Regions from separate parts of the Ancylobacter sp. GW821-FHT10E12 genome, predicted to be linked through region 1. Evidence: predicted binding sites of a transcription regulator. Region 1 holds the regulator's gene; each other region holds the start of a gene.
What was found. Region 1 encodes LexA, which represses DNA repair genes until DNA is damaged. Its sites were predicted from a motif close to TGTTCNNNNTGTGTTCNG; they were not measured.
Positions count from the first base shown of each region.

Region 2: AC1RU4_RS08675 (YifB family Mg chelatase-like AAA ATPase) is a predicted target of LexA. The motif match lies at 4,379-4,396, and genes of this name have one in related genera.
Region 3: recA (recombinase RecA) is a predicted target of LexA. The motif match lies at 6,482-6,499, and genes of this name have one in related genera.

Region 1 is NZ_JBXASN010000024.1:6,269-14,197, forward strand. Features, by position in the region: gene gltA (citrate synthase) at 1-742, opposite strand, end outside; gene gltX (glutamate--tRNA ligase) at 989-2,425, opposite strand; gene AC1RU4_RS24155 (ComEC/Rec2 family competence protein) at 2,609-5,245, shown strand; gene lexA (transcriptional repressor LexA) at 5,514-6,233, opposite strand; gene atzF (allophanate hydrolase) at 6,437-7,929, shown strand, end outside.
Region 2 is NZ_JBXASN010000005.1:187,792-195,720, forward strand. Features, by position in the region: gene fdhF (formate dehydrogenase subunit alpha) at 1-2,176, opposite strand, end outside; gene AC1RU4_RS08665 (formate dehydrogenase beta subunit) at 2,188-3,747, opposite strand; gene AC1RU4_RS08670 (formate dehydrogenase subunit gamma) at 3,759-4,232, opposite strand; gene AC1RU4_RS08675 (YifB family Mg chelatase-like AAA ATPase) at 4,488-6,020, shown strand; gene AC1RU4_RS08680 (alpha/beta hydrolase) at 6,611-7,465, shown strand; gene AC1RU4_RS08685 (ABC transporter substrate-binding protein) at 7,562-7,929, shown strand, end outside.
Region 3 is NZ_JBXASN010000002.1:306,032-313,960, forward strand. Features, by position in the region: gene AC1RU4_RS03820 (NADP-dependent isocitrate dehydrogenase) at 1-705, shown strand, start outside; gene AC1RU4_RS03825 (cyclic nucleotide-gated ion channel) at 1,187-2,437, opposite strand; gene alaS (alanine--tRNA ligase) at 2,498-5,149, opposite strand; gene recA (recombinase RecA) at 5,346-6,416, opposite strand; gene AC1RU4_RS03840 (DUF1501 domain-containing protein) at 6,641-7,864, opposite strand; gene AC1RU4_RS03845 (DUF1800 domain-containing protein) at 7,869-7,929, opposite strand, start outside.

The DNA.
Region 1 (7,929 bases):
CGAGGCGCACGGTCGAGGTGGAGGCGTTCTGCTCGTGATCGGCGTGCAGGGTGAAGATGCGGTCGATGGCGCGCGAGAGCACCGGGTTGACCTTGTATTCCTCGCACGGCACCGAGAAGCACATGCGCAGGAAGTTCGAGGCGTAGTCGAGCTCGTTCTGCGGATACACGAAGGGCTGGCCGATCGTGTACTTGTAGGCCATGGCCGCCAGCGTCGGCATCTTCGCGATCATCCGCACCGAGGCGATCATGCGCTGCTGCGGGTCGGAGATGTCGGTCGAGTCGTGATAGAAGGCCGACAGCGCGCCTACCGAGGCCACCATCACCGCCATCGGGTGCGCGTCGCGACGGAAGCCGTGGAAGAAGCGGCTCATCTGCTCGTGCACCATGGTATGGCGCGTGACGCGGTAGTCGAAATCGGCCTTCTGCGCCGCGGTCGGCAGCTCCCCGTACAGCAGCAGGTAGCAGGTCTCGAGGAAGTCGCCGTTCTCGGCCAGCTGCTCGATCGGGTAGCCGCGATAGAGCAGCACGCCCTCGTCGCCGTCGATATAGGTGATCTGGCTTTCGCAGCTGGCGGTGGAGGTGAAGCCGGGATCGTAGGTGAACAGCCCGGTCTGGCCGTAGAGCTTGCCGATGTCGACCACATCCGGGCCGATCGTGCCGTTCAGGATCGGGAGTTCCCAGCTTTTGTCGCCGATGGTCAGTGTCGCAGTTTTCGCGGAAGTGCCGTTGATGGCGTCCATGCAGGGTCTCCCTAGGAGTCAATTGACCGAATGAAACGGAGCGCGTCGGCGTGGTCTCGCCGTGCCGGGCGGCAGCCGGTTGCCAAGGCGAGATATGCCTTCCTGCGGCCTGACACGTAAAGTCGTAGCGGTTTCGATCCGTGCTCGCAAGCGCAGCGTCCACGGTAGTAAAATAACATCAAAATCCAATGACGACGGGGTGTTGGGCGGCGTTCGCAGCTGCATCAACACTTCGTCGTACACCGTTCAGGCAGCCCTTGCGGCAGGTGCCTGGTCGGCGATGCGGGCGAGCGATTCCTCGCGCCCCAGCACCGCCAGCACGTCGAAGATACCTGGCGAGGTGGTCCGCCCGGTCATGGCGGCGCGCAGCGGCTGGGCGATGGCGCCGAGCTTCACGCCCTTGGCCTCGGCGACGGTGCGCACCGCCGCCTCGGTGGCGCCGGCCGTCCATTCCGGCGTCTCGGCGAGCACCGCATGGGCGGCGGCGAGCAGCGTCCTCGCGTCGTCGGTCAGCAGCGCGCGCGCCTTGTCCTCCATGTCGAGCGGCCGCTGCTTCAGGATATAGCCGGCGCTGTCGATGAGCTCGATCAGCGTCTTAGCGCGCTCCTTCAGGCCGGGCATGGCGGCGAGCATCTGCGCCCGCCTCTCCTCGGTCAGCGCCGCGGCGACGGCGGCGCCGTCCGGCAGATGGGGCAGCAGCGCGTCGATGGCGGCCATCAGCTCGGCATCCGGGGTGGCGCGCATATAGTGGCCGTTGATGTTCTCCAGCTTGGCGAAGTCGAAGCGGGCCGGCGAGCGGCCGACGCGGTCGAGATCGAAATGCTCGATCATCTCCTGCGTCGAGAAGATCTCCTGGTCGCCATGGCTCCAGCCGAGGCGGACGAGGTAGTTGCGCAGCGCCGCCGGCAGGTAGCCCATCGCCCGGTAGGCGTCGACGCCGAGCGCGCCGTGGCGCTTGGAGAGCTTGGCGCCGTCCGGCCCGTGGATCAGCGGGATATGCGACATCTTCGGCACCGACCAGCCCATGGCGTTGTAGATCTGGGTCTGGCGCGCGGCATTGGTCAGGTGGTCGTCGCCGCGGATGATGTGGGTGACGCCCATGTCGTGGTCGTCGACCACCACCGACAGCATGTAGGTCGGCGTGCCGTCGGAGCGCAGCAGCACCAGGTCGTCGAGCTCCTTGTTCTGGAACACCACGCGGCCCTGCACCAGGTCGTCGATCACCGTCTCGCCCTCGGTCGGCGCCTTGAGGCGGATGGCGGGCTTGCGGTCCGCGGGAGCCTCGGAGGGGTCGCGGTCGCGCCAGCGCCCGTCATAGCGCGGCGCACGGCCCTCGCGGCGGGCGCTCTCGCGCATCTCCTCCAACTCCTGCGCGGAGGCGTAGCAGGGATAGGCGTGGCCGGCCGCGAGCATCTGCTCCACCGCCTCGCGGTGCCGCGCGGCGCGGGCGAACTGGTAGATGGTGTCGCCGGACCAGTCGATGCCGAGCCAGCTCAGCCCGTCGATGATGGCGTCGATGGCTTCCGGGGTGGAGCGCTGGCGGTCGGTGTCCTCGATGCGCAGCAGCATCTTGCCGCCCTTGGCATGGGCATAGAGCCAGTTGAACAGCGCCGTGCGGGCGCCGCCGATATGGAGGAAGCCGGTCGGCGAGGGGGCGAAGCGGGTAATGACGGGATCGGACATCGGGTTTCCGTGTCGGCGGCCGGGGAGAGACCGGCGGAAGGCCGCGGGCGGTAGCGGTCGGGATGCGTGCGTGTACCATAGGAGCGCGAGTGGGGAAAAGACGCCGCGCGGCATGGTCCGCCGGCGGATGAGGGGCGAGGGGTGGCAGCGGGGCGCCGGCGAGGGGCGGGAGCGCAAGCGCGGGTGCTGGGATCACCCGGCGCCGCCGCCGGCCCGCGCGCGCTCGCCGGCGGCGCGCCGCCGCGGGCATGGCCGGGCCTCGTCGCCACGCTCGGCGCTCTGCTGGCCCGCGAGGTGGATGACCGGCGCGGCCCGCTGTTCCTGCCCGTCGGCTTTGCCGTCGGCATCGCGCTCTATCTCGGCGCGGCGTTCGAGCCTTCCGTCACGGCCGGCCCGGTAGCGCTGGTGCTGCTGCTCGGCCTCGCCGTGGCGGCGCGGGCGCGGCCGGTCGCCTTCCACGCCTTCGCGCTCGCCGCGACGGTGGCCGGCGGCTTCAGCGCCGCCAGCCTGCAGGTGCAGCGCATTTCCCATCCGGTGCTGGCCGCCCCGCTCTCCGGGGTGACGGTGAGCGGCACGGTCGAGCAGGCCGAATTGCGCCCGCGCGGCAGCCGCATCGTGCTGAAGGTGACCTCCTTCGACCGGCCGCCGGCCATGCCACCCGAGCGGGTGCGCATCGCGCTGTCCTCGGCGCGCCCGCCGCCGGTCGGCGCCCATGTCGCGGTGCGCGCCGACCTGGCGCCGCCGCCCGGCCCGGCCTATCCCGGCGGCTTCGATTTCGGCCGCGCCGCCTGGTTCGAGGGCATCGGCGCCACCGGCTATGCGGTCGGCAAGGTGAGGGATACCCCGTCGCCCGAACCGCCGGGTCTCGGCCTGCGCTTTGCCGCGGCGCTGGAGGCGAGCCGGCAGGCGATGGCGGCGCGCATCCGCGCGGTGCTGCCGGGCGAGGCGGGCGGCGTGGCGATCGCGCTGGTCACCGGCCTGCGCGGCGAGGTGCCGGAGCCGCTGGAGGAGGCGATGCGCGTCTCCGGCCTGTCGCACATCCTGTCGATTTCCGGCCTGCACATGGCACTGGTGGCGACGACGGTGTTCTTTCTCGCCCGCGCGCTGCTGGCGCTGTGGCCGGGCCTCGCCCTGCACCGGCCGATCAAGGCCTGGGCGGCGGTGCCGGCGCTGGCGGCGGCCAGCTATTACCTGCTGCTCTCCGGCGCCGAGGTGGCGACGCAGCGCTCCTATGTGATGACGCTCTTGGTGCTCGCCGGCGTGATGGTCGGCCGCCCGGCGCTCACCCTGCACACGCTGGCGCTGGCGGCGCTGCTCGTGCTCGCCTTGACGCCCTGGGCGATCCTCGATCCCGGCGCGCAGATGTCCTTCGCCGCCACGCTGGCGCTGGTGGTCGCCTATGAGCGCGGCGGACGCTTTCTCGTCGGCGCCGCCGTCAGCCGCGCGCCGTGGTACGCCGCCACGCCGGTGCGCTGGGCATTGGCCCTCGCGCTCACTTCGCTGGCCGCCGGGCTGGCGACGGCGCCGTTCGCCGCCTTCCATTTCCAGCGCCTGGCGCCGCTAAGCCTCATCGCCAACATGGCGGCGACGCCGCTGGTCAGCTTCGCCATCATGCCCGCCGGGCTGATCGGCACGCTGCTGATGCCGTTCGGCTGGGACGGGCCGGCCTGGCGGCTGATGGGATGGGGCATCGAGGCGATGGACGCCGTCGCCCGCGCGGTGGCGGCGCTGCCGGGCGCCGATGGCGGCGTGCGGGCCATGCCGCTCGCCAGCCTCGTCCTGATCAGCCTCGCGCTCGTCGCTGCCTGCCTGCTGCGCACGCGCCTCGCCCTTGCCGCGGTGGTGCTTGCCGCGGCGGCGGCCGTGCCGATGCTGACGGCGCGGCCCGCCGACGTGCTGGTGGACGCGCAGGCAAGGACGGTGGCGGTGCGCGGGCCGGACGGGCGACTGGCGTTCATGGGCGACCGGCCGCGCGGCCTCACCGATCGCTTCGCCGTGCAGCAATGGCTGTCGGCGGAGGGCCTGCGCGGCGCCGAGGATGCGGCGGCACCCGGCGACACGTCCGCAGGGACGGGCCGGCCGGCCGCGACGGTCGCACCGGGAAATCGAGCCGTCGACGCCACTTCCGGAGCCGGGGCACCGAAATCGGCGATGACCGGCAAGGTGGCGATGGGCGCACCTCCAACGGCGGTGCCGGGTGCCTTGGCGGGCGATCGGATCGCCGGTGCCGGTCCGGTGCCCGGAGCATCGATGTCGTCTGCGGACGGTGGCGTTGTTGTGGCAACGGAGGGGCCGACTGCGGTTACGGCAGCCGAACCTCGCGCGACATTGCCGGCGGCGGCGCGTTGCGATCCGGTCGGCTGCACGCTGCCGGCCCGCGATGGCCGGCTGGTCGCCTATCCGCTCGACCGCGCCGCATTGACCGACGATTGCCGGCGGGCGGCGCTGATCGTCACCCGCTTCACCGCCCCGGCCGATTGCGCGGCGCAGGTGGTGCAAATCGGACCGACGGGGGAGGGCGCGGGATCGGCCTTCATCGCCGAGCCGGACGGGTCCTGGCGCCGGATCGAGGCCCGCCCGGCAGCGGGAACGCGACCCTGGCTACCCGCCGCCGTCGCGGACAAGCGAGCGGCGAAGGCACTGGCTGCGCCATCGGCGACAGCATCGGGTGAAGCGGCCGGCACCTCGCGGCTCCCCGGCCGCATGCCTGCGTCCGCCGCCTCCGCCCAATCCTCTGTCACGCCCTTCGCCGGCACAGTGGCGGAAGAGGGCGGCGGCACGGCCGCGGGAACCGCGCCGGAGGCAGACGACGTGCCGTGATGCTCCCCGGTCCGTGATCCGGTCCCATCGGCCGGACCGCAGCGGATAGCGGCGGCACGCCGGCCAGCCTTGAGAATAGCGGGTCGGCGCGTCTGCCGGCCGGCAGACGCCATACCTTCCGCGACGAACCCCGCGCGACCATCCCGGCGGCCGTCGACGCCGCATACGCCCCTACGGGGGCACGCGTCTCGAAAAGCCCTGGCTCGGGAAACCCCGGCCCTGAACGGCAATCTGCCGCCCCGAACGGCGCGCCGAATCATCGTCCCGCTCAATACCGCCGGAACAGGCCGACGAGACGTCCCTGGATGCGCACGCGGTCCGGTCCGAAGATGCGGGTCTCATAGGCGGGGTTGGCGGCTTCCAGCGCGATGGAGGCGCCCTTGCGGCGCAGGCGCTTCAGCGTCGCCTCCTCGTCGTCGATCAGCGCTACGACGATGTCGCCGGTCTCGGCACTGTCGGCGCGGCGGATCAGCGCCAGGTCGCCGTCGAGAATGCCGGCCTCGATCATCGAATCGCCGCGGACCTCGAGCGCGAAATGCTCGCCGCCGCCCAGCATTTCCGCCGGCATGGAAATGGTCTGGCTGCGCGACTGGATGGCGGAGATCGGCGAGCCGGCGGCGATGCGGCCCATGAGCGGCACCGCGACCGGGCGCCTCACGTCGTCATCGTCCTCGGCCGGCGGCGGGGCGGGGCGGGAGCGCCCGAGGCTGCCCTCGATCACGCTGGGCGCGAAGTTCCGCGCCGGCTTGGCGGCGGCGGCGGGGCTCTGCACGGATTCGGGCAGGCGGATCACTTCCAGCGCCCGCGCCCGGTTCGGCAGGCGGCGGATGAAGCCGCGCTCCTCCAGCGCGGTGATCAGCCGGTGGATGCCGGATTTCGACCTCAGGTCCAGCGCATCCTTCATTTCCTCGAAGGAGGGCGGGACGCCGGTCTCCTTCAGGCGTTCATGGATGAAGCGGAGCAGTTCGTGTTGCTTGCGGGTGAGCATTGGCGGAAGTCCGTCCCCCGGTGCGGGTCGAAAATGAAACAAATCACGAACAAACACTATCCGTTCTTTTTGTGTTCCACAATGCGTAAATAAACCGCTAAGCGGTCGACGCCAAAGCGGCTTCTGGCTAGTGTATGCAATGGCATCCATCTTGCCTAAGTGACATGCATTTTCTTCCCTTCGCTCAGCCGGGAGTCGTCGTGTTGACCGTCAGCCTTGCCGAAATCCTCCACGCGCATCGATCCGGCCGCTCGACCCCTTCCCGCACGGTCGCGGCCTGCCTGGAGCGGATCGAACGGCATGCCGACCCCTCCATCTTCACCGCCCTGATGAGCGCCGACCAGCTTGCCGAGCAGGTGGCGGCGCTGGAGGGGCGCGACCCGGCGAGCCTGCCGCTCTACGGCATTCCCTTCGCGGTGAAGGACAATATCGACGTCGCCGGCCTGCCGACCAGCTGCGCCTGCCCGGACTTCGCCTATGTCGCCGCCCGCGACGCCACCGCCGTCGCCCGGCTGCGCCGTGCCGGAGCCGTCGTCATCGGCAAGACCAATCTCGACCAGTTCGCCACCGGGCTGAACGGCACCCGCTCGCCCTATGGCACGCCGCGCAACGCGGTGCGGCCGGACCTGGTGCCGGGCGGGTCGAGCTCGGGCTCCGGCGTCGCGGTGGCGGCGGGGCTGGTGCCCTTCGCGCTCGGCACCGACACCGCCGGCTCGGGCCGCATCCCGGCCGGGCTGAACAACATCGTCGGCATCAAGCCCAGCCTCGGCCTGGTCTCCACCGCCGGGCTGGTGCCGGCGTGCCGCACGCTCGACTGCATCTCGGTGTTCGCGCTCACCGTCGACGACGCCTTCGCGGCGCTGCGCGTCATGGCCGGCGAGGACGAGGCTGATCCGTTCTCCCGCCCGCTGCCGCTCGGCACGCCCGGCGCCATTCCCGCCGCGCCGCGCATCGCCGTGCCGCGGCCGGACGACCGGGTGTTCTTCGGCGACCGGCAGGCGGATGCCGCCTTCACCCAGGCCATCGCCCGCCTGGCCTCGCTCGGGGCGCAGATCGTCGAGATCGCCATGGAGCCGTTCTACGAGACGGCGAAGCTGCTCTATGACGGCCCCTGGGTCGCCGAGCGCTACGCCGCCGTCGGGCCGTTCCTCGAAGCCCGGCCGGACAGCTTCAACGAGGTGGTGCGCTCCATCATCGAGGAGGGTCGGCGCCGCACCGCCGTCGACGCCTTCCGCGCCCATTATCGCCGCGTCGAGCTGGCGGTGAAGGCGAAGGCGAGCCTCAAGGGCTGCGACGCGCTGATGGTGCCGACCATGCCGACCGTCTATACGGTGGCGGAAATGCTGGCCGATCCGGTGCGGCTCAACAGCCATCTCGGCGTCTACACCAATTTCGTCAACCTGCTCGACATGTGCGGCATCTCGGTCCCTTCCGGCATGCGGCCGGACGGCGCGCCGGTGGGCGTGACGCTGCTCGGAGCCGCCGGGCGCGACGCGCATCTCGCCGCCATCGCCGCCGCCTTCCATGCCGCCACCGACCTGCCGATGGGCGCCACCGGCCGGCCGCTGCCGCAGATGCCGCCCGCCGCGCCGCGCGCCGGGGCGGGCTTCCACGAGATCGCGCTGTTCGGCGCGCATCTCTCCGGCCTGCCGCTCAACGGCGAGTTGCTGGAAGCCGGCGGGGTGTTCCTGCGCCG
Region 2 (7,929 bases), on a different contig from region 1:
TGACCTCCCAGTCGCCATAGCCGTTCTTCGGCGCCATCACCTTGCGCACCAGCTGGATGCGGCGCTCGGCATTGGTGAAGGTGCCGTCCTTCTCGAGGAAGGTGCAGCCCGGTAGGAAGACATGGGCGTAGGTGGCGGTCTCGTTCAGGAACAGGTCCTGCACGATCACCAGCTCCATGGCGGCGAGGCCGGCGGCGACATGCTTGGTGTCGGGGTCGGACTGGAGGATGTCCTCGCCCTGCACGTAGAGCGCCTTGAAGGTGCCGTCGACGGCGGCGTCCAGCATGTTGGGAATGCGCAGGCCGGGCTCGGGATCGAGCGGACGACCCCACATCGCCTCGAAGGTGGCGCGGGTGGCATCGTCGGAGATGTGGCGGTAGCCCGGCAGCTCGTGCGGGAACGAGCCCATGTCGCAGGAACCCTGCACGTTGTTCTGGCCGCGCAGCGGGTTCACGCCGACGCCGCGGCGGCCGATATTGCCGGTCGCCATGGCGAGGTTGGCGATCGCCATCACCGTGGTGGAGCCCTGCGAGTGCTCGGTGACGCCGAGGCCGTAATAGATCGCCGCGTTGCCGCCGGTGGCGAAGAGCCGCGCGGCGCCGCGGATCAGCTCCGGCGCCACGCCGGTGAGCTTGGACACCGCTTCCGGCGAATGGCGCGCGTCGGAGACGAACTCCGCCCAGTCCTGGAATTCCTCCCAGTCGCAGCGCTCGCGCACGAAGGGCTCGTTCACCAGGCCCTCGGTGACGACGACATGGGCGAGCGAGGTGACGATGGCGACGTTGGTGCCCGGCTGCAGCGGCAGGTGGAAGTCGGCCTGGATATGCGGCGAGCGCACGAGATCGATGCGGCGCGGATCGACGACGATCAGCTTCGCCCCTTCGCGCAGGCGCTTCTTCATGCGCGAGCCGAACACCGGGTGGCCGTCGGTCGGGTTGGCGCCGATGATCAGGATGACGTCCGAATCCTCGACCGAATCGAAGTCCTGCGTGCCCGCCGAAGTGCCGAAGGCCTGGTTGAGGCCGTAGCCGGTCGGCGAATGGCAGACGCGGGCGCAGGTGTCGACATTGTTGGTGCCGAAGCCGGCGCGGATGATCTTCTGGACGAGGTAGGCTTCCTCGTTGGTGCAGCGCGAGGAGGTGATGCCGCCAACCGCACGGCGGCCATAGGTTTCCTGGATGCGCTTCAGCTCGGAGGCGGTATGGGCGATCGCCTCGTCCCAGGAGACCTCCCGCCACGGGTCGGTGACCTTGGCGCGGATCATCGGGTTGAGCACGCGGTCCCGGTGCGTGGCGTAGCCCCAGGCGAAGCGGCCCTTCACGCAGCTATGGCCGCGATTGGCCTTGCCTTCCTTCCACGGCACCATGCGCACCACTTCCTGGCCGCGCATCTCCGCCTTGAAGGTGCAGCCGACGCCGCAATAGGCGCAGGTGGTGACCACCGAATGCTCCGGCGTGCCGATCTCGATCAGCCGCTTCTCGGAAAGCGTCGCGGTCGGGCAGGCCTGCACGCAGGCGCCGCAGGACACGCATTCGGAGGTGAGGAAGGCTTCCGACTGGCCGGGTGACACGCGGCTGTCGAAGCCGCGGCCGGAGATGGTCAGCGCGAAGGTACCCTGCACTTCCTCGCAGGCGCGCACGCAGCGATTGCAGACGATGCACTTGGCCGGATCATAGGTGAAATAGGGGTTCGACTCGTCCTTGGGCATGACGAGCTCGGAGGTCGGCGCGAAATGGTTGGCGCCCTCCATGCCGTAGCGCACCTCGCGCAGGCCGACCGCGCCGGCCATGTCCTGCAGCTCGCAATCGCCATTGGCGGCGCAGGTGAGGCAGTCCAGCGGATGGTCGGAGATGTAGAGCTCCATCACACCCTTGCGCAGCTGCGCGAGGCGCGGCGTCTGGGTGTGGACCTTGATGCCCGGCGCCACCGGCGTGGTGCAGGAGGCCGGGGTACCGTTGCGGCCCTCGATCTCGATCAGGCAGAGGCGGCAGGAGCCGAAGGCATCCAGCATGTCGGTGGCGCAGAGCTTGGGGATCTGCGTCCCCATCTCCATCGCCGCGCGCATGATGGACGTGCCTTCCGCGACCGTGACCTCGACGCCGTCGATGGTGAGCGTCACCATCTTGTCGGTCTTGGGGGCGGGGGTACCGTAGTCGATCTCATGGACGAGAGACATGCGTGTCCTCCTCACTCGGCGGCTTCGAGGCGACGGGGCGTGTCGCCGAATTCTTCGGGGAAATGGGTGAGGGCGCTAAGCACCGGATAGGGCGTGAAGCCACCGAGCGCGCAAAGCGAGCCGAGCTTCATGGTCTGGCAGAGGTCTTTCAGCACTTCGAGGTTCTTCTCGCGGCGCTCGCCGGCGACGATGCGGTCGATGACCTCGACCCCGCGGGTGGAACCGATACGGCAGGGTGTGCACTTGCCGCAGCTCTCCACCGAGCAGAACTCCATGGCGAAGCGGGCCATCTTGACCATGTCGGCGGTCTCGTCGAACACGACGATGCCGCCATGGCCGATCAGCGCGTCCTTGGCCGCGAAGGCCTCGTAGTCGAAGGGCAGGTCGAACTGCCAGGTCGGCACATAGGCGCCGAGCGGGCCGCCGACCTGCGCCGCCTTGACCGGCCGGCCGGAAGCGGTGCCGCCGCCGATGTCGTTGATCAGCTCGCCGAGGGTGATGCCGAAGGCGGTCTCGAACAGGCCGCCGAACTTTACATTGCCGGCGATCTGGATCGGCATGGTGCCGCGCGAGCGGCCCATGCCGAAATCGACGTATTTCTGCGCCCCGTCGGCCAGGATATGCGGCACGGCGACCAGCGACAGCACGTTGTTGATCACGGTCGGCTTCTGGAACAGGCCCTTGTGCGCCGGCAGTGGCGGCTTGGCGCGCACCGTGCCGCGCCCGCCCTCGAGGCTGTCGAGCAGCGCCGTCTCCTCGCCGCACACATAGGCGCCGGCGCCCATGCGCACTTCCATGTCGAAGCTGTGCTGCGAACCGGCGATGTTGACGCCGAGCATGCCGTGGGCGCGGGCGACCTCGACCGCCTTCTCCATCGCCCGGATGGCGTGGGGATATTCCGAGCGGGTGTAGACGTAGCCCTTGGTGGCGCCCACCGCGATGCCGGCAATGGTCATGCCCTCGATGAGCTGGAAGGGGTCGCCCTCCATGATCATGCGGTCGGCGAAGGTGCCGCTGTCGCCCTCGTCGGCATTGCAGACGATGTATTTGCGGTCGGCCCTGGCGTCGGCCACGGTCTTCCACTTGATGGCGGTCGGAAAGCCGGCGCCGCCACGGCCGCGCAGGCCGGACTTCTTCACTTCCTCGATGATCTCTGCCGGTCCGAGCGCCAGCGCCCGCTCCAGCCCCTTGTAGCCGCCCATGCCGACATAGTCGGTATAGGAGGCGGGATCGACGATGCCGCAGCGGGCGAAGGTGAGCCGCGTCTGCTTGGCAAGGAAGGGATGCTCTTCCGGCTTGCCGATGCGCAGCGCATGCGCGCCGCCGGTCAGCAGGCCGGCCTCGAACAGCGCCTCGACGTCGCCCTCTTCCACCGGGCCATAGGCGATGCGCCCCTCGGGCGTGCCGACCTCGACCATCGGCTCCAGCCACAGCATGCCGCGCGAGCCGGTACGCACGATCTCGATCGCCTGGCCACGCGAAAGCGCCGCGGCCTTGATGGCCTCCGCCACCTCGTCGGCACCGCAGGCGACGGCGCAGGCATCCTTGGGAACGTAGATGCGAACGGTCACGGAGTTTGCAGTCACGACTGGGCCTCCGAGATCAGCGCGTCGAGACGACGCTCGGTGAGACGGGCGACGATGCGGCCGTCGAGCATGGCGGAAGGCGCGGTGGCACACAGGCCGAGGCAGTAGATCGGCTCGACCGTCACCCGTCCGTCGGCCGTGGTCTCGCCGAGCTTGCAGCCGAGCCGGTGCTCGGCGTGCTCGGCGAGCGCGTCGCCGCCGGCGGCCTGGCAGGCCTCGGCGCGGCACAGCTTCAGCACGTGCTGGCCGGCGGGCTCATGGCGGAAATCGTGATAGAAGGTCACCACGCCATGCACTTCGGCGCGGGATACGTTCAGCCGTTCCGCCAGCATCGGCACGACGGCGTCGGGCACATAGCCGAAGGTTTCCTGCACCGCGTGGAGCATCGGCATGAGCGGGCCTTCGAGATGGGCGAACTCGCCGATCACGGCTTGCGCCCTGTCTTCGCTCCATGGCTCGTAGTGCGGCATTTCTCCCGGACCTTCTTTTAAAGTTTTCCAATGGGGAACATTGGGCCGGACCGGAGCAAAATCAATTCCGGTGTTTCGTCTCTTGATAGAAAGGTTCTATCGAACGAGCCCGGCATCGATGGGCCGACGGGCGAATCGGCCCGGAATGTTCCCTTATTGTTCTTGACGCATCCCGGCCATGCCGTAGAGTGACGGTATCGGGGGCGGAACGGCAGCGGTCGTTCGCGCGAAGACGTGATCGGGAACGGGGGCTCAATGGTCCAGCGCGTGGCGACGGTGGCATTCGAGGGCATCGACGCGCGTCCGGTCGACGTGCAGGTGCAGGTGAGCCCGGGCCTGCCGGCCTTCAATCTCGTCGGCCTCGCCGACAAGGCGGTCACCGAGGCGAAGGAGCGGGTGCGGGCGGCACTGATCGCCTCCGGCCTCGCGCTGCCGCCCAAGCGCATCACCGTCAATCTCGCCCCCGCCGACCTGCCCAAGGAAGGCAGCCATTACGACCTGCCGATCGCCCTCGGCCTGATGGCGGCGATCGGCGCGGTGCCGGCGGAAGCACTCGACGGCTTCACCGTGCTCGGGGAATTGGCGCTCGACGGGCGCATCGCCGCGGTGGCCGGCGTGCTGCCAGCGGCGATCGGCGCCAATGCCCGCGGTCACGGGCTCATCTGCCCGGCCGCATGCGGCCAGGAAGCCGCCTGGGCCAGCCCGGACATGCCGGTGCTGGCGCCCTCCTCGCTCATCCAGCTGGTGGGTCATCTCACCGGCCGGCAGAAGCTGACCCGGCCGGAGCCGCGGCTGGAGGCCGCCGGCGCGGCGCTGCCGGACCTCGCCGACGTACGCGGGCAGGAAACGGCACGCCGGGCGCTGGAAGTCGCCGCCGCCGGCAGCCACAACCTGCTGTTCACCGGACCGCCGGGAGCCGGCAAGTCGATGCTGGCGCAGCGGCTGCCGTCCATCCTGCCACCGCTCTCGCCGGCCGAACTCCTGGAAGTATCGATGATCGCCTCGGTCGCCGGCACGCTGCAATCCGGCGCGTTGACCAGCCGGCGGCCGTTCCGCGCGCCGCATCATTCCGCCAGCATGGCGGCGATGGTCGGCGGCGGCGGGCGTGCCCGGCCGGGCGAGGTGTCGCTGGCCCATAATGGCGTGCTGTTCCTCGACGAATTGCCGGAGTTCCAGCCCTCGGTGCTCGACGCGCTGCGCCAGCCGCTGGAGACCGGCGACGCCTTCATCGCCCGTGCCAATCACCGCGTCACCTACCCGGCGCGGTTCCAGCTGGTGGCGGCGATGAATCCATGCCGCTGCGGACGGGCGGGCGAGCCCGGCTTCACCTGCCGGCGCGGGCCCCGTTGCGCGGCGGACTATCAGGCGCGGCTGTCGGGCCCGTTCCTCGATCGCATCGACCTGCATCTGGATGTGCCCTCGGTCTCCGCCGTGGACCTGGTCCGGCCCACGCCGTCGGAATCGAGCGCGAGCGTCGCCCGGCGGGTCGCCGCGGCCCGGGAGATCCAGGCCGAACGCTTTGCTGCGCTCGGTCGCCCGGACCTCACCACCAATGCGCAGGCGGCAGGCCCCATCCTCGAAGAGATCGCCGCGCCGGATAATGGCGGTGCGGCTCTGCTCACCGACGCCGCCCGTATCATGCGCCTTTCGGCACGCGGCTATCACCGCGTGCTCCGCGTCGCCCGCACCCTCGCCGATCTTTCCGGTGCCGAAACGGTGGGCCGCCCGCATATCGCCGAGGCGCTGGCCTATCGCGTCGGCATCGACCGGGCGAGCGCGGCGGCCTGAAGAGGCGGGCAGAGCGCGCCGGGGAAGGATCGTGGCGCGACACGACATCGGCGGGAACATGCGCATGGCCCGCGGACGGCTGGAGCGGCGGCCCGGCAAGATAGCGGATCGTGGGCGGGGCGCCGCACCGCTCGCCATCCACCTTGCTGCTCCTGCTCGCTCCCATGCCATGTCCCATGCCGGCCCATGCGGACCAGCCGTTTCCGCCGACGAAGTGGGGGCGGCAATCGGCCGGCAATGGGCTCGGTACCAAGCCGAGATCCGCGCATGGGGTCCTTCCCATCACATTATTGCCGGATGGCGCCAAAAGGCATGGAGGATCGCGACGGCTCGCTGCCCTGTCTCATCCGGCACCGAACCGACATCCGGCAAGCGCCTGCATCGCGATGCGACAGACCTCGGGGCCGTATCGGCCGTCGCACCAGCGGCGAGGCGGGCGAACCGATTCTCCAGCATCCCCGCACCGTGCATCGGCGACCCGTCAACACCCGTTCGCATCGACAGCACGCCATGCGGGCGGCACTCTCCGGCGGCGGTGGAGATCCGATGCCGCTGCCCTGCCGATGGCAACAAGACGAAGAGAGACGGACATGACGCTTCCGGCCGCCGCCATCGATCCCGACGCCGAGCGCCAGTACAATCTCGCGCTCAGCGTGCCAAGCATGCCGGCGATCACCGGCGCCTGGCCGGCGCGGGCGGCAGCGACCCGGCTGCGCCATCCGCCCATGGCCGACATCGCCTATGGCCCGCATCCGCGCGAACGGCTCGACCTGTTCCGCGCCCGCGATCCGCGCGGGACCCTGATCTTCATCCATGGCGGCTTCTGGCGGGCGCGGTCGAAGGACGAGTTCTCCTGGATCGCCGACGGCTTCCTCGCCGCGAACTATTCGGTCGCGTTGTTCAATTATCCGCTCTGCCCGCAATCGCCCTTCGCCGCCATCGCGCCGGCCGTCCGTGCCGCCTTCGTCCATCTCCATGCGAACCTGCTCGATCCGGCCGAGCAGGCCCGGATCGTGATCGCCGGTCATTCCGCCGGCGGCTATCTGGTCGCCGACCTGCTCGCCACCGACTGGACGAGGCATGGCCTGCCCGAAGCGCCGTTCCAGGGCGCGCTGCCGATTTCCGGGGTGTTCGATCTCTCGCCGCTTCGCGCGACCAGCATCAATGCCGACCTGCAGCTCGGCATGGAAGAAGCCGCCCGTCTCAGCCTTCATCGCACGCCGAGCCGGAGGCCGGTCCGCATCGCGCTGGCGGTCGGTGGAGCGGAAACCGCAGGCTTCCGGCAGCAGACCGAGCAGATGGTCGAGACCTGGGCGCAGCGAGCTCCGCGTCGCCTGATCGTGCCGGATGCCAATCATTTCGACATTCTCGACAGCCTCGCGACACCTGGGGCGGTGTTGCACACGGCGGCACTCGAGCTACTGGCGGGCGAGGCCGTTCCATGACGGCACAACCGCTCTTTTGGGGGATTGTTGCGCGCGCCCCGCTCATGCCAGAAAGCACGAGGGATGACTTTGGGTGAACCTACGGGAGATGTCGACGTGAAGCGGACGATCGGCGCTGCGGCGCTCGCCACCATTCTGGCCCTGTCGGCCGTGACCGCCGGCGCCGCCGAGCTAAAGATCGGGCTCATGTCCACCTTGTCCGGCCCCTCCGCCGCCCTCGGCCAGCATCTGCGCGACGGCTTCCTGCTGGCGGTGAAGGAGCGGGGCGGCAAGCTCGGCGGCGAGACCGCCGAGGTGATCGTGGTCGATGACGAGCTGAAGCCGGATATCGCCGTGACCAAGGCCAAGACGCTGGTCGAGCGCGACAAGGTCGATTTCGTGGTCGGCGTGGTGTTCTCCAATGTGATGAACGCGGTCGTCAAGCCGCTCACCGAATCGAAGACCTTCGTCATCAGCGCCAATGC
Region 3 (7,929 bases), on a different contig from region 1:
AAGTTCCCTGGCTCCGGCGTCGCCATGGCGATGTACAACATCGACGAGTCCATCGCCGAGTTCGCCCGCGCCTCGCTGAATTACGGCCTGATGCGCAACTATCCGGTATATCTCTCGACCAAGAATACCATCCTCAAGGCCTATGACGGGCGCTTCAAGGACATCTTCCAGGAGATCTACGACGCCGAATTCAAGGCCGAGTTCGAAAAGCGGAAGATCTGGTACGAACACCGCCTGATCGACGACATGGTGGCTTCGGCGCTGAAATGGTCGGGCGGCTATGTCTGGGCCTGCAAGAACTACGATGGCGACGTGCAATCCGACATCGTCGCGCAGGGTTTCGGCTCGCTCGGCCTGATGACCTCGGTGCTGATGACGCCGGACGGCAAGACCGTCGAGGCGGAAGCCGCGCATGGCACGGTGACCCGCCACTATCGCGAGCACCAGAAGGGCAAGGAGACCTCGACCAACTCCATCGCCTCGATCTTCGCCTGGACGCGCGGCCTCGCCCATCGCGCCAAGCTCGATGACAATGCCGAACTCGCCACCTTCGCCAAGACGCTGGAGAAGGTCTGCATCGACACCGTCGAAGCCGGCGACATGACCAAGGACCTCGCCCTGCTGATCGGGCCGGACCAGAAGTGGCTCTCCACCACCGGCTTCCTCGACAAGATCTCGTCGAACTTGCAGAAGGCGCTCGCCTGACGCGACGCTTGCACTCCGCGGGGTGGGGGTGTCCCCGCCCCGCGATTTCCGACGCGACATCGGCCGCAGGACCAGGCGCCAGACCCTGCCCAGCTCGGTCCTACGGATGATGTTTCCAGACGATCGCCGGCGTCGACGCGCATCCGGCACGACCCGGTCGATTCGACCCGATGGCCGGCATTTCAGCAATCGCCGCGGCTTGCCGCGGGCTGTATCGCCGAGTGCGCCACATGGCGTTCACTGCGATCGATGGGCGCCAAGCTCTGCCGAAGATGGGCTATCGAACGATATCCCGATCAGAACGCGCCGGCCCCCTCGACGGCACGGCACGCCATACGCGTAGCGACGCCCCGCCAGCCATCGCGCTCCAAAGGTCAGAATTCCGAAGGCTCCGCAGCCCATGGCCCTCGGCGACAGGCTGACGGAACGAGGCGGATCGTGTCAGGCATGGGGCCGGCAAGCCGAAGTGCGTAACGAGCGGCTAGCTCCCCGCCCCTTTCTCGGGTACTTCGCCGGAGGCGATGTCGCTGCGGCGCGCGACCGGGTGCGGACCGTCCTCCACCCGTGCCATGGCGCGAATGCGCTGGCCGATATCCGGGTGGCGGCGAATGACCTCCGCGAAGTCGTCGGTATCGAGGACCAGCAGCATGGAACGACGACGCGCACGAGCGGTCGCAGCACGCCGGGCACTGTGCAGAAGCGCCATCTCGCCGAAAAACTGGCCGCCACCGAGCACCGCCGTCTCGTCGCCGAACTCCAGCTCCACCTCGCCCGAGGCGATGAAATACATCGACCGCGCCTCCTCGCCGCGCCGGGCGATGATCTCGCCGGCACGCGCGGTATGCGCGGAAAGCACCTTGTGGATCTCGCCGATCGACGCCGCGTCGAGGTCGGCAAACAGCGGCACGCGGGCGACCATGCCCCATGTGATGACGAAATCACGCCGCTTGATGACGTCGACAAAGGCCGTGGCAATTATGCCGACGGGCAGCGCGATCATGATGATGCCACACAGCATGGTGAGCCCTGCGACGATCCGACCGGCCACCGTGACAGGATAGACGTCGCCATAGCCGACTGTCGTCACCGTCGCCATCGCCCACCACATGGCCAACGGGATCGATCCGAGATGGTCCGGCTGGGTCGATCCCTCGGCGACATACATGGCCGAGGCTGAAATGAGCACCACGCCGCCGAGCAACCAGAGACAAGCGAGCAGGGATTGCCGCTCGGCACGCAAAACCTCGAAAAGCGATTGCATTCCAGGAGAGTATCGCGCGAGTTTCACAAACCGCATCAGCCGCAGGATCGCGAGCGTCCGCAGGTTCACCCCGAACAGCGCCGAGATGAAGAACGGCAGCCAGGCCGCGAGATCGACCAGCGCCGGCAACGTCCGCGCATAACGCCAGCGCGCCTTGCGATGCGAGAGGCCGCGATAGCGCGGATCCTCGGGCGCGATCCACAGCCGCAGCAGGTACTCGACGGCAAAGATGGCGAGCGAGAACGCCTCGAAGGCGCGCAGCAGCACGAGATCGTGCAGCATCAAGCTCGGCACCGTCTCAAGCACGGCGGCAAGCACGTTGACGAGCACGAGCAGAACAAGCGCGGAATTGACCGCCGTTCCGAGCCTGTCATCCGAGCCGCTACCTTCCAGCACCTCGTAGAGGCGATGCCTCGCCCGGCGACGCCAGGTGCTCGACAGCCAGCCAACCTGCTGCCCCCGGGGCGTCATGCGCTGCTCACTCTCCGCAAAGGCAGGACCGCATTCCGCTCGGCCATGCGCATGCCGGGCTCACCCCGCGAGCGCGGCCTCGATTGCCTCGAGCGCCGCCGAAGCCTTCGCACCGTCCGGTCCCCCGGCCTGGGCCATGTCGACCCGGCCGCCGCCGCCCTTGCCACCAAGGGCCTCGGCGCCGCGCCGAACCAGCGCCACGGCGTCGAAGCGATCGGTGAGATCCGGCGTCACCCCGACCACAAGGCCAGCCCGACCTTCCTCGGTGACCGCGACGATGGCGACGATGCCCGAGCCGAGGCGCTTCTTGCCCTCGTCGGCAAGGCTCTTGAGATCCTTGAGATCGATGCCCGAAACCTGCCGGGCCAGCAACTTGATCGCACCGACCGTGCGGGCCGGCTCCTCGCCCGCCTCGCCGCCGCCCATCGCCAGGCGCCGACGCGCTTCGCCGATCTCGCGCTCCAGCCGCCGGCGATCCTCAACCAACTGGGCAACGCGGGCCTGCACCTCGCCAACCGGCACCTTCAGCACGGCGGCGGTCGCCTCAAGCGCGCGTTCCCGTTCGCCGAGGTGACGGCGCGCCGCATCGGCGGTCATCGCCTCGATACGGCGCACGCCGGCACCAACCGCGCTTTCGCCAAGCACGGTCACCAGGCCGATATCGCCCGTGCGGGTCACATGGGTGCCGCCGCACAGCTCGATCGAATAAGGCGCGCCATTGCCGGGATCGGTCCCCATGGTGACCACGCGCACCTCATCGCCATATTTCTCGCCGAACAGGGCGCGGGCGCCGGAGGCAATGGCGTCGTCGACGGCCATCAGCCGCGTCTCGACCGGCTCGTTCCGCAGGATCACCGCATTGGCGAGGTCGGCAACGGCGGCGATCTCTTCGTCGCTTACCGGCTTGGGATGGCTGAAATCGAAACGCAACCGGTCGGGACCGACCATCGAACCCTTCTGCGCGACATGATCGCCGAGCACCCGCCGCAGCGCCTCGTGCAGCAAATGCGTCGCCGAATGATTGGCCCGGATCGCCCGCCGCCGGCCATGATCGACATCGAGACCGAGCGCCGCTCCCACCGACAGGGTGCCGCTCTCGATCTCCACCTCGTGCACGACGACGTCGCCGAGCTTTTTCTGCGTGTCGAGAACCCGTGCCTTGAGGCCGCCTTCGCCGGTCATCGTGCCGGCATCGCCGAGCTGACCGCCCGACTCGCCGTAGAACGGCGTCTGGTTGAGCACCACGAGACCGCGACCACCCGGCCCGATCGCCGGAACCTCAACGCCGTCCGCCACCAACGCGACGACCGAGCCCTCGGCGGTCTCGGTGCCATAGCCGAGAAACTCGCTGGCCCCCGCCTTCTCGCGGATGCCGAACCACACGGCATCGGTTGCCGCCTCGCCCGATCCGGACCACGATGCCCGCGCCTCGGCTCGCTGGCGCTCCATCGCCGTTCCGAACGCCGCCGTGTCGACACTGATTCCGCGGGCGCGCAACGCGTCCTCGGTCAGGTCCAGCGGAAAACCATAGGTATCGTAGAGCTTGAACGCCGTTTCACCGGAAAACTTGGCGCCTTCGCCAAGCCCCTCGCTCTCCGCCTCGAGGATGGACAGGCCACGTTCCAGCGTCCTGCGGAACCGCGTCTCCTCGAGGAGCAGCGTCTCGGTCACCAGCGCCTCGGCGCGCACGATCTCCGGATAGGCACGTCCCATCTCGCGCACGAGAACCGGCACCAGCCGATACATCAGCGGATCGCGGGCACCGAGCAGCTGCGCATGGCGCATGGCACGGCGCATGATCCGCCGCAGAACATAGCCGCGCCCCTCATTGGAAGGCAGCACGCCATCGGCAACGAGAAAGGTCGAGGCGCGCAGATGGTCGGCAATGACACGATGGCTCGCCTTCTGCGGACCGTTCGCCGCTATATCGGTGAGATCTTCAACCGCACCGGTCAGTGCCCGCATGAGATCGATTTCGTAATTGTCATGCGTGCCCTGCAGCACCGCCGAGATGCGCTCCAGGCCCATGCCGGTATCGATCGAGGGCCTCGGCAGGTTGACCCGCTCGCCACCGGGCAGCTGCTCGAACTGCATGAAGACGAGGTTCCATATCTCGATGAAACGGTCTCCATCCGCATCGGCCGAGCCGGGCGGACCGCCCGGAATATGGGGGCCGTGATCGTAGAAAATCTCCGAACACGGACCGCAAGGACCGGTATCGCCCATCTGCCAGAAATTGTCGGAGGTCGGAATGCGGATGATCCTGCTATCCGGCAGGCCGGCGATCTTCCGCCACAGCCCGAACGCCTCGTCGTCCTCATGATAGACCGTGACCGTCAGCCGGTCGACCGGAAGCTCGAACTCGCGGGTGATCAGATTCCAGGCGAACTCGATGGCGTCTTCCTTGAAGTAGTCGCCAAACGAAAAATTCCCCAGCATTTCGAAGAAGGTATGATGCCGCGCGGTATAGCCGACATTGTCGAGGTCATTGTGCTTGCCACCGGCCCGCACGCATTTCTGCGAGGTTGCCGCCCGAATATAGGGACGCTTCTCCATGCCGGTGAAGACGTTCTTGAACTGCACCATCCCTGCATTGGTGAACATCAGGGTCGGGTCGTTGCGCGGCACGAGCGGCGAAGATTCCACCACCTGATGACCGTTCTTCGCAAAATAATCGAGGAAGGTCGACCGAATCTCGTTGACGCCGCTCATCGAACAATGCCCGCAGAAACAGATAACCGGCATAGCCACCGGCCCGCGCCGGAGCGGCGCGAGCACAGGTTCTAACGACGCTGCAATAGCTTGTCCAGAAAACGCCGTGCGGCGCCAACCGACCATCCACCGTGGTGAGCATCGACATACCGAGCGTCGGCGGCTACCGCCGACGCTGCGATCGTCCATGCCGCCCCTATTCGGCGTCGGTCTCGCCATCCTCGCCGGCCAGAATCTGCTCGGCGATAAGGCCGGCATTCTGGCGGATGGTCGCCTCGATGCGATTGGCGACGTCAGGATTCTGCCGCAGGAAGCCTTTGGCATTCTCCCGTCCCTGACCGAGACGCTGGCTGTCATAAGAGAACCAGGCGCCGGATTTCTCCACCACCCCCGCCTTGATGCCGAGGTCGATGAGCTCGCCCATCTTCGACACGCCCTCGCCATACATGATGTCGAACTCGACCTGCTTGAACGGCGGCGCGAGCTTGTTCTTGACCACCTTGACGCGGGTCTGGTTGCCGACCACCTCCTCGCGCTCCTTGATGGAACCGATACGGCGGATATCGAGACGAACCGACGCGTAGAACTTGAGGGCATTGCCGCCCGTCGTGGTCTCCGGGCTGCCGTACATCACGCCGATCTTCATGCGGATCTGATTGATGAAGATTACCATCGTGTTGGAACGGCTGATCGAACCCGTCAGCTTGCGCAGGGCCTGGCTCATCAGCCGCGCCTGCATGCCCGGCTGGTTGTCGCCCATCTCGCCATCGAGTTCGGCCCGCGGGGTAAGCGCGGCGACCGAATCCACCACCAGGACATCCACCGCGCCCGAGCGAACCAGCGTATCGGCGATCTCCAGAGCCTGCTCGCCGGCATCAGGCTGAGAAATCAGCAGATTGTCGAGATCGACGCCCAGCTTCCTGGCATAGATCGGATCGAGTGCATGCTCGGCGTCGATGAACGCACAGACACCGCCCTTCTTCTGTGCCTCGGCAATGGTGTGAAGTGCGAGTGTCGTCTTGCCGGAGGATTCCGGCCCGAAAATCTCGACGACGCGTCCGCGAGGCAACCCGCCGATGCCGAGCGCGATGTCGAGCCCAAGCGAGCCGGTCGAGACCGTCTCGATCTCCATGACCTTGTCGCCCTTGCCGAGCCGCATGATCGAGCCCTTGCCGAAGTGCCGCTCGATCTGTGAGAGCGCTGCGTCGAGCGCCTTGGCCTTGTCCATTGAAGATCCTTCGACGAGTCGCAACGTGGCTTGAGTCATTGCCGGGCTCCGGGTCGTAAGCAAGTGATTTGCTGTGATTTCTTGATCGTACTTGCTTTGTTCTAAGTTCGCAATATGTTCTCGATAGCCGGCGGCGAATTGCTGGTGGTGGGTGCGCGATCACTCTTTGTCGAACCTGGCGAAGGATATGGCAAGACATAGAAGGCCGGAGAGCTTTGAAATCTCGAATGGTTTTTGCCGGGCTGGCGGCGGAGGCTATGCCGTCAGGCGACGAGGTCCCTGATCGGCGCCAGCGCCGTGGTGTCGGGAAAGACCTCGCGGGCGAGATAGCTCGCCGGCGCGCCGAACAGGTCGGCGAGCAGGCCCTTGGCGACGGCGCGCACATCGGTGGTCGGACGCAGGTCCCGTCCCTCATAAAGTGCGGCATCGGACAGGCCAGGCCAATCGGCGATCACGCGGCCGCCGCGAATGGCGCCGCCGGCCAGGAACACCACCGTGCCGGTGCCGTGGTCGGTGCCCTGCGTGCCGTTGATGCGGGCGGTGCGGCCGAATTCGGTGATCACCATCAGCGCCGTGTCGTTCCATTTCGGACCGAGCGTGTCGGCGAAGACGCCGATGGCCTCGTCGAGACCGCGCAGCCGGTTGGCCAGCTGTCCCTTCACCCCGCCCTCATTGGCGTGGGTGTCCCAACCCTCGAAGGCAAGGCCGGCAATGCGCGGGCCATCGTCCTGCGCGATCAGCCGCGCAGCGCCGAGCGCGGTCTGGCGCATGCCCTTGGGATCGGCGAGGCCGCCCTGCCGCTTGATCGCCGGACCGTTCATGGCGACCATGTCCTCGGTCTTGAGCCCGTCCAGCAGCACCCGGTGCAATGCGGGGTCGCGCTCGGCATAAAGCGCCGCGAGGCGGGTCGCGAGGTCCTCGCCGGCGGGCGGCAGCACGGCCGGGCTCCAGCCCAGCACCGGCGCCGGTCCGCGCACCACCAGCGGCGCCACCGGACCGATGCCGAGCACGCCGGGCGTGGCGACACGCTCCCCGCTCGGCAGCCCGGCGAGGAAGCGGTTGAGCCAACCTGAATCGGCCTTGCCCGGCCCCGGCTGGCCGCTCTCCAGCACGTCCTGTCCGTCGAAATGCGAGCGGTCGCGATAGGCGGTCGCGGCGGCGTGCACGACGCTGGCCTGGCCGGCCTTGTAGAGCCGGGCGAAGGTCGGCATCGAGGGATGCAGCGCGAAGAAGCCGTCGAGCGGCAGGGCCGGTATCTCGCCGTCCAGCGAGAGCGCCAAGTCGCCATGCAGGCCGGCATAGGTGGGATCGCCGACCGGTGCCACCGCGGCAAGCCCGTCCAGCGCCCCGCGCAGCACGATGCACACGAAGCGCGCGTCGCGTCCGCCGGCGGCGAAGGCGACGCGCGGCATGAAGGCCCAGGCGAACAGCGCGCCGGAAGTGCCGAGGAGCGCGCGGCGGGAGAGCGAGGTTTCGCATAGGCTCATCGGCTCATCTCCTCTGGAATTCGGGCGCCATCAGCAGCAGCGCGACAGCCTGCGAACGGCTTTCG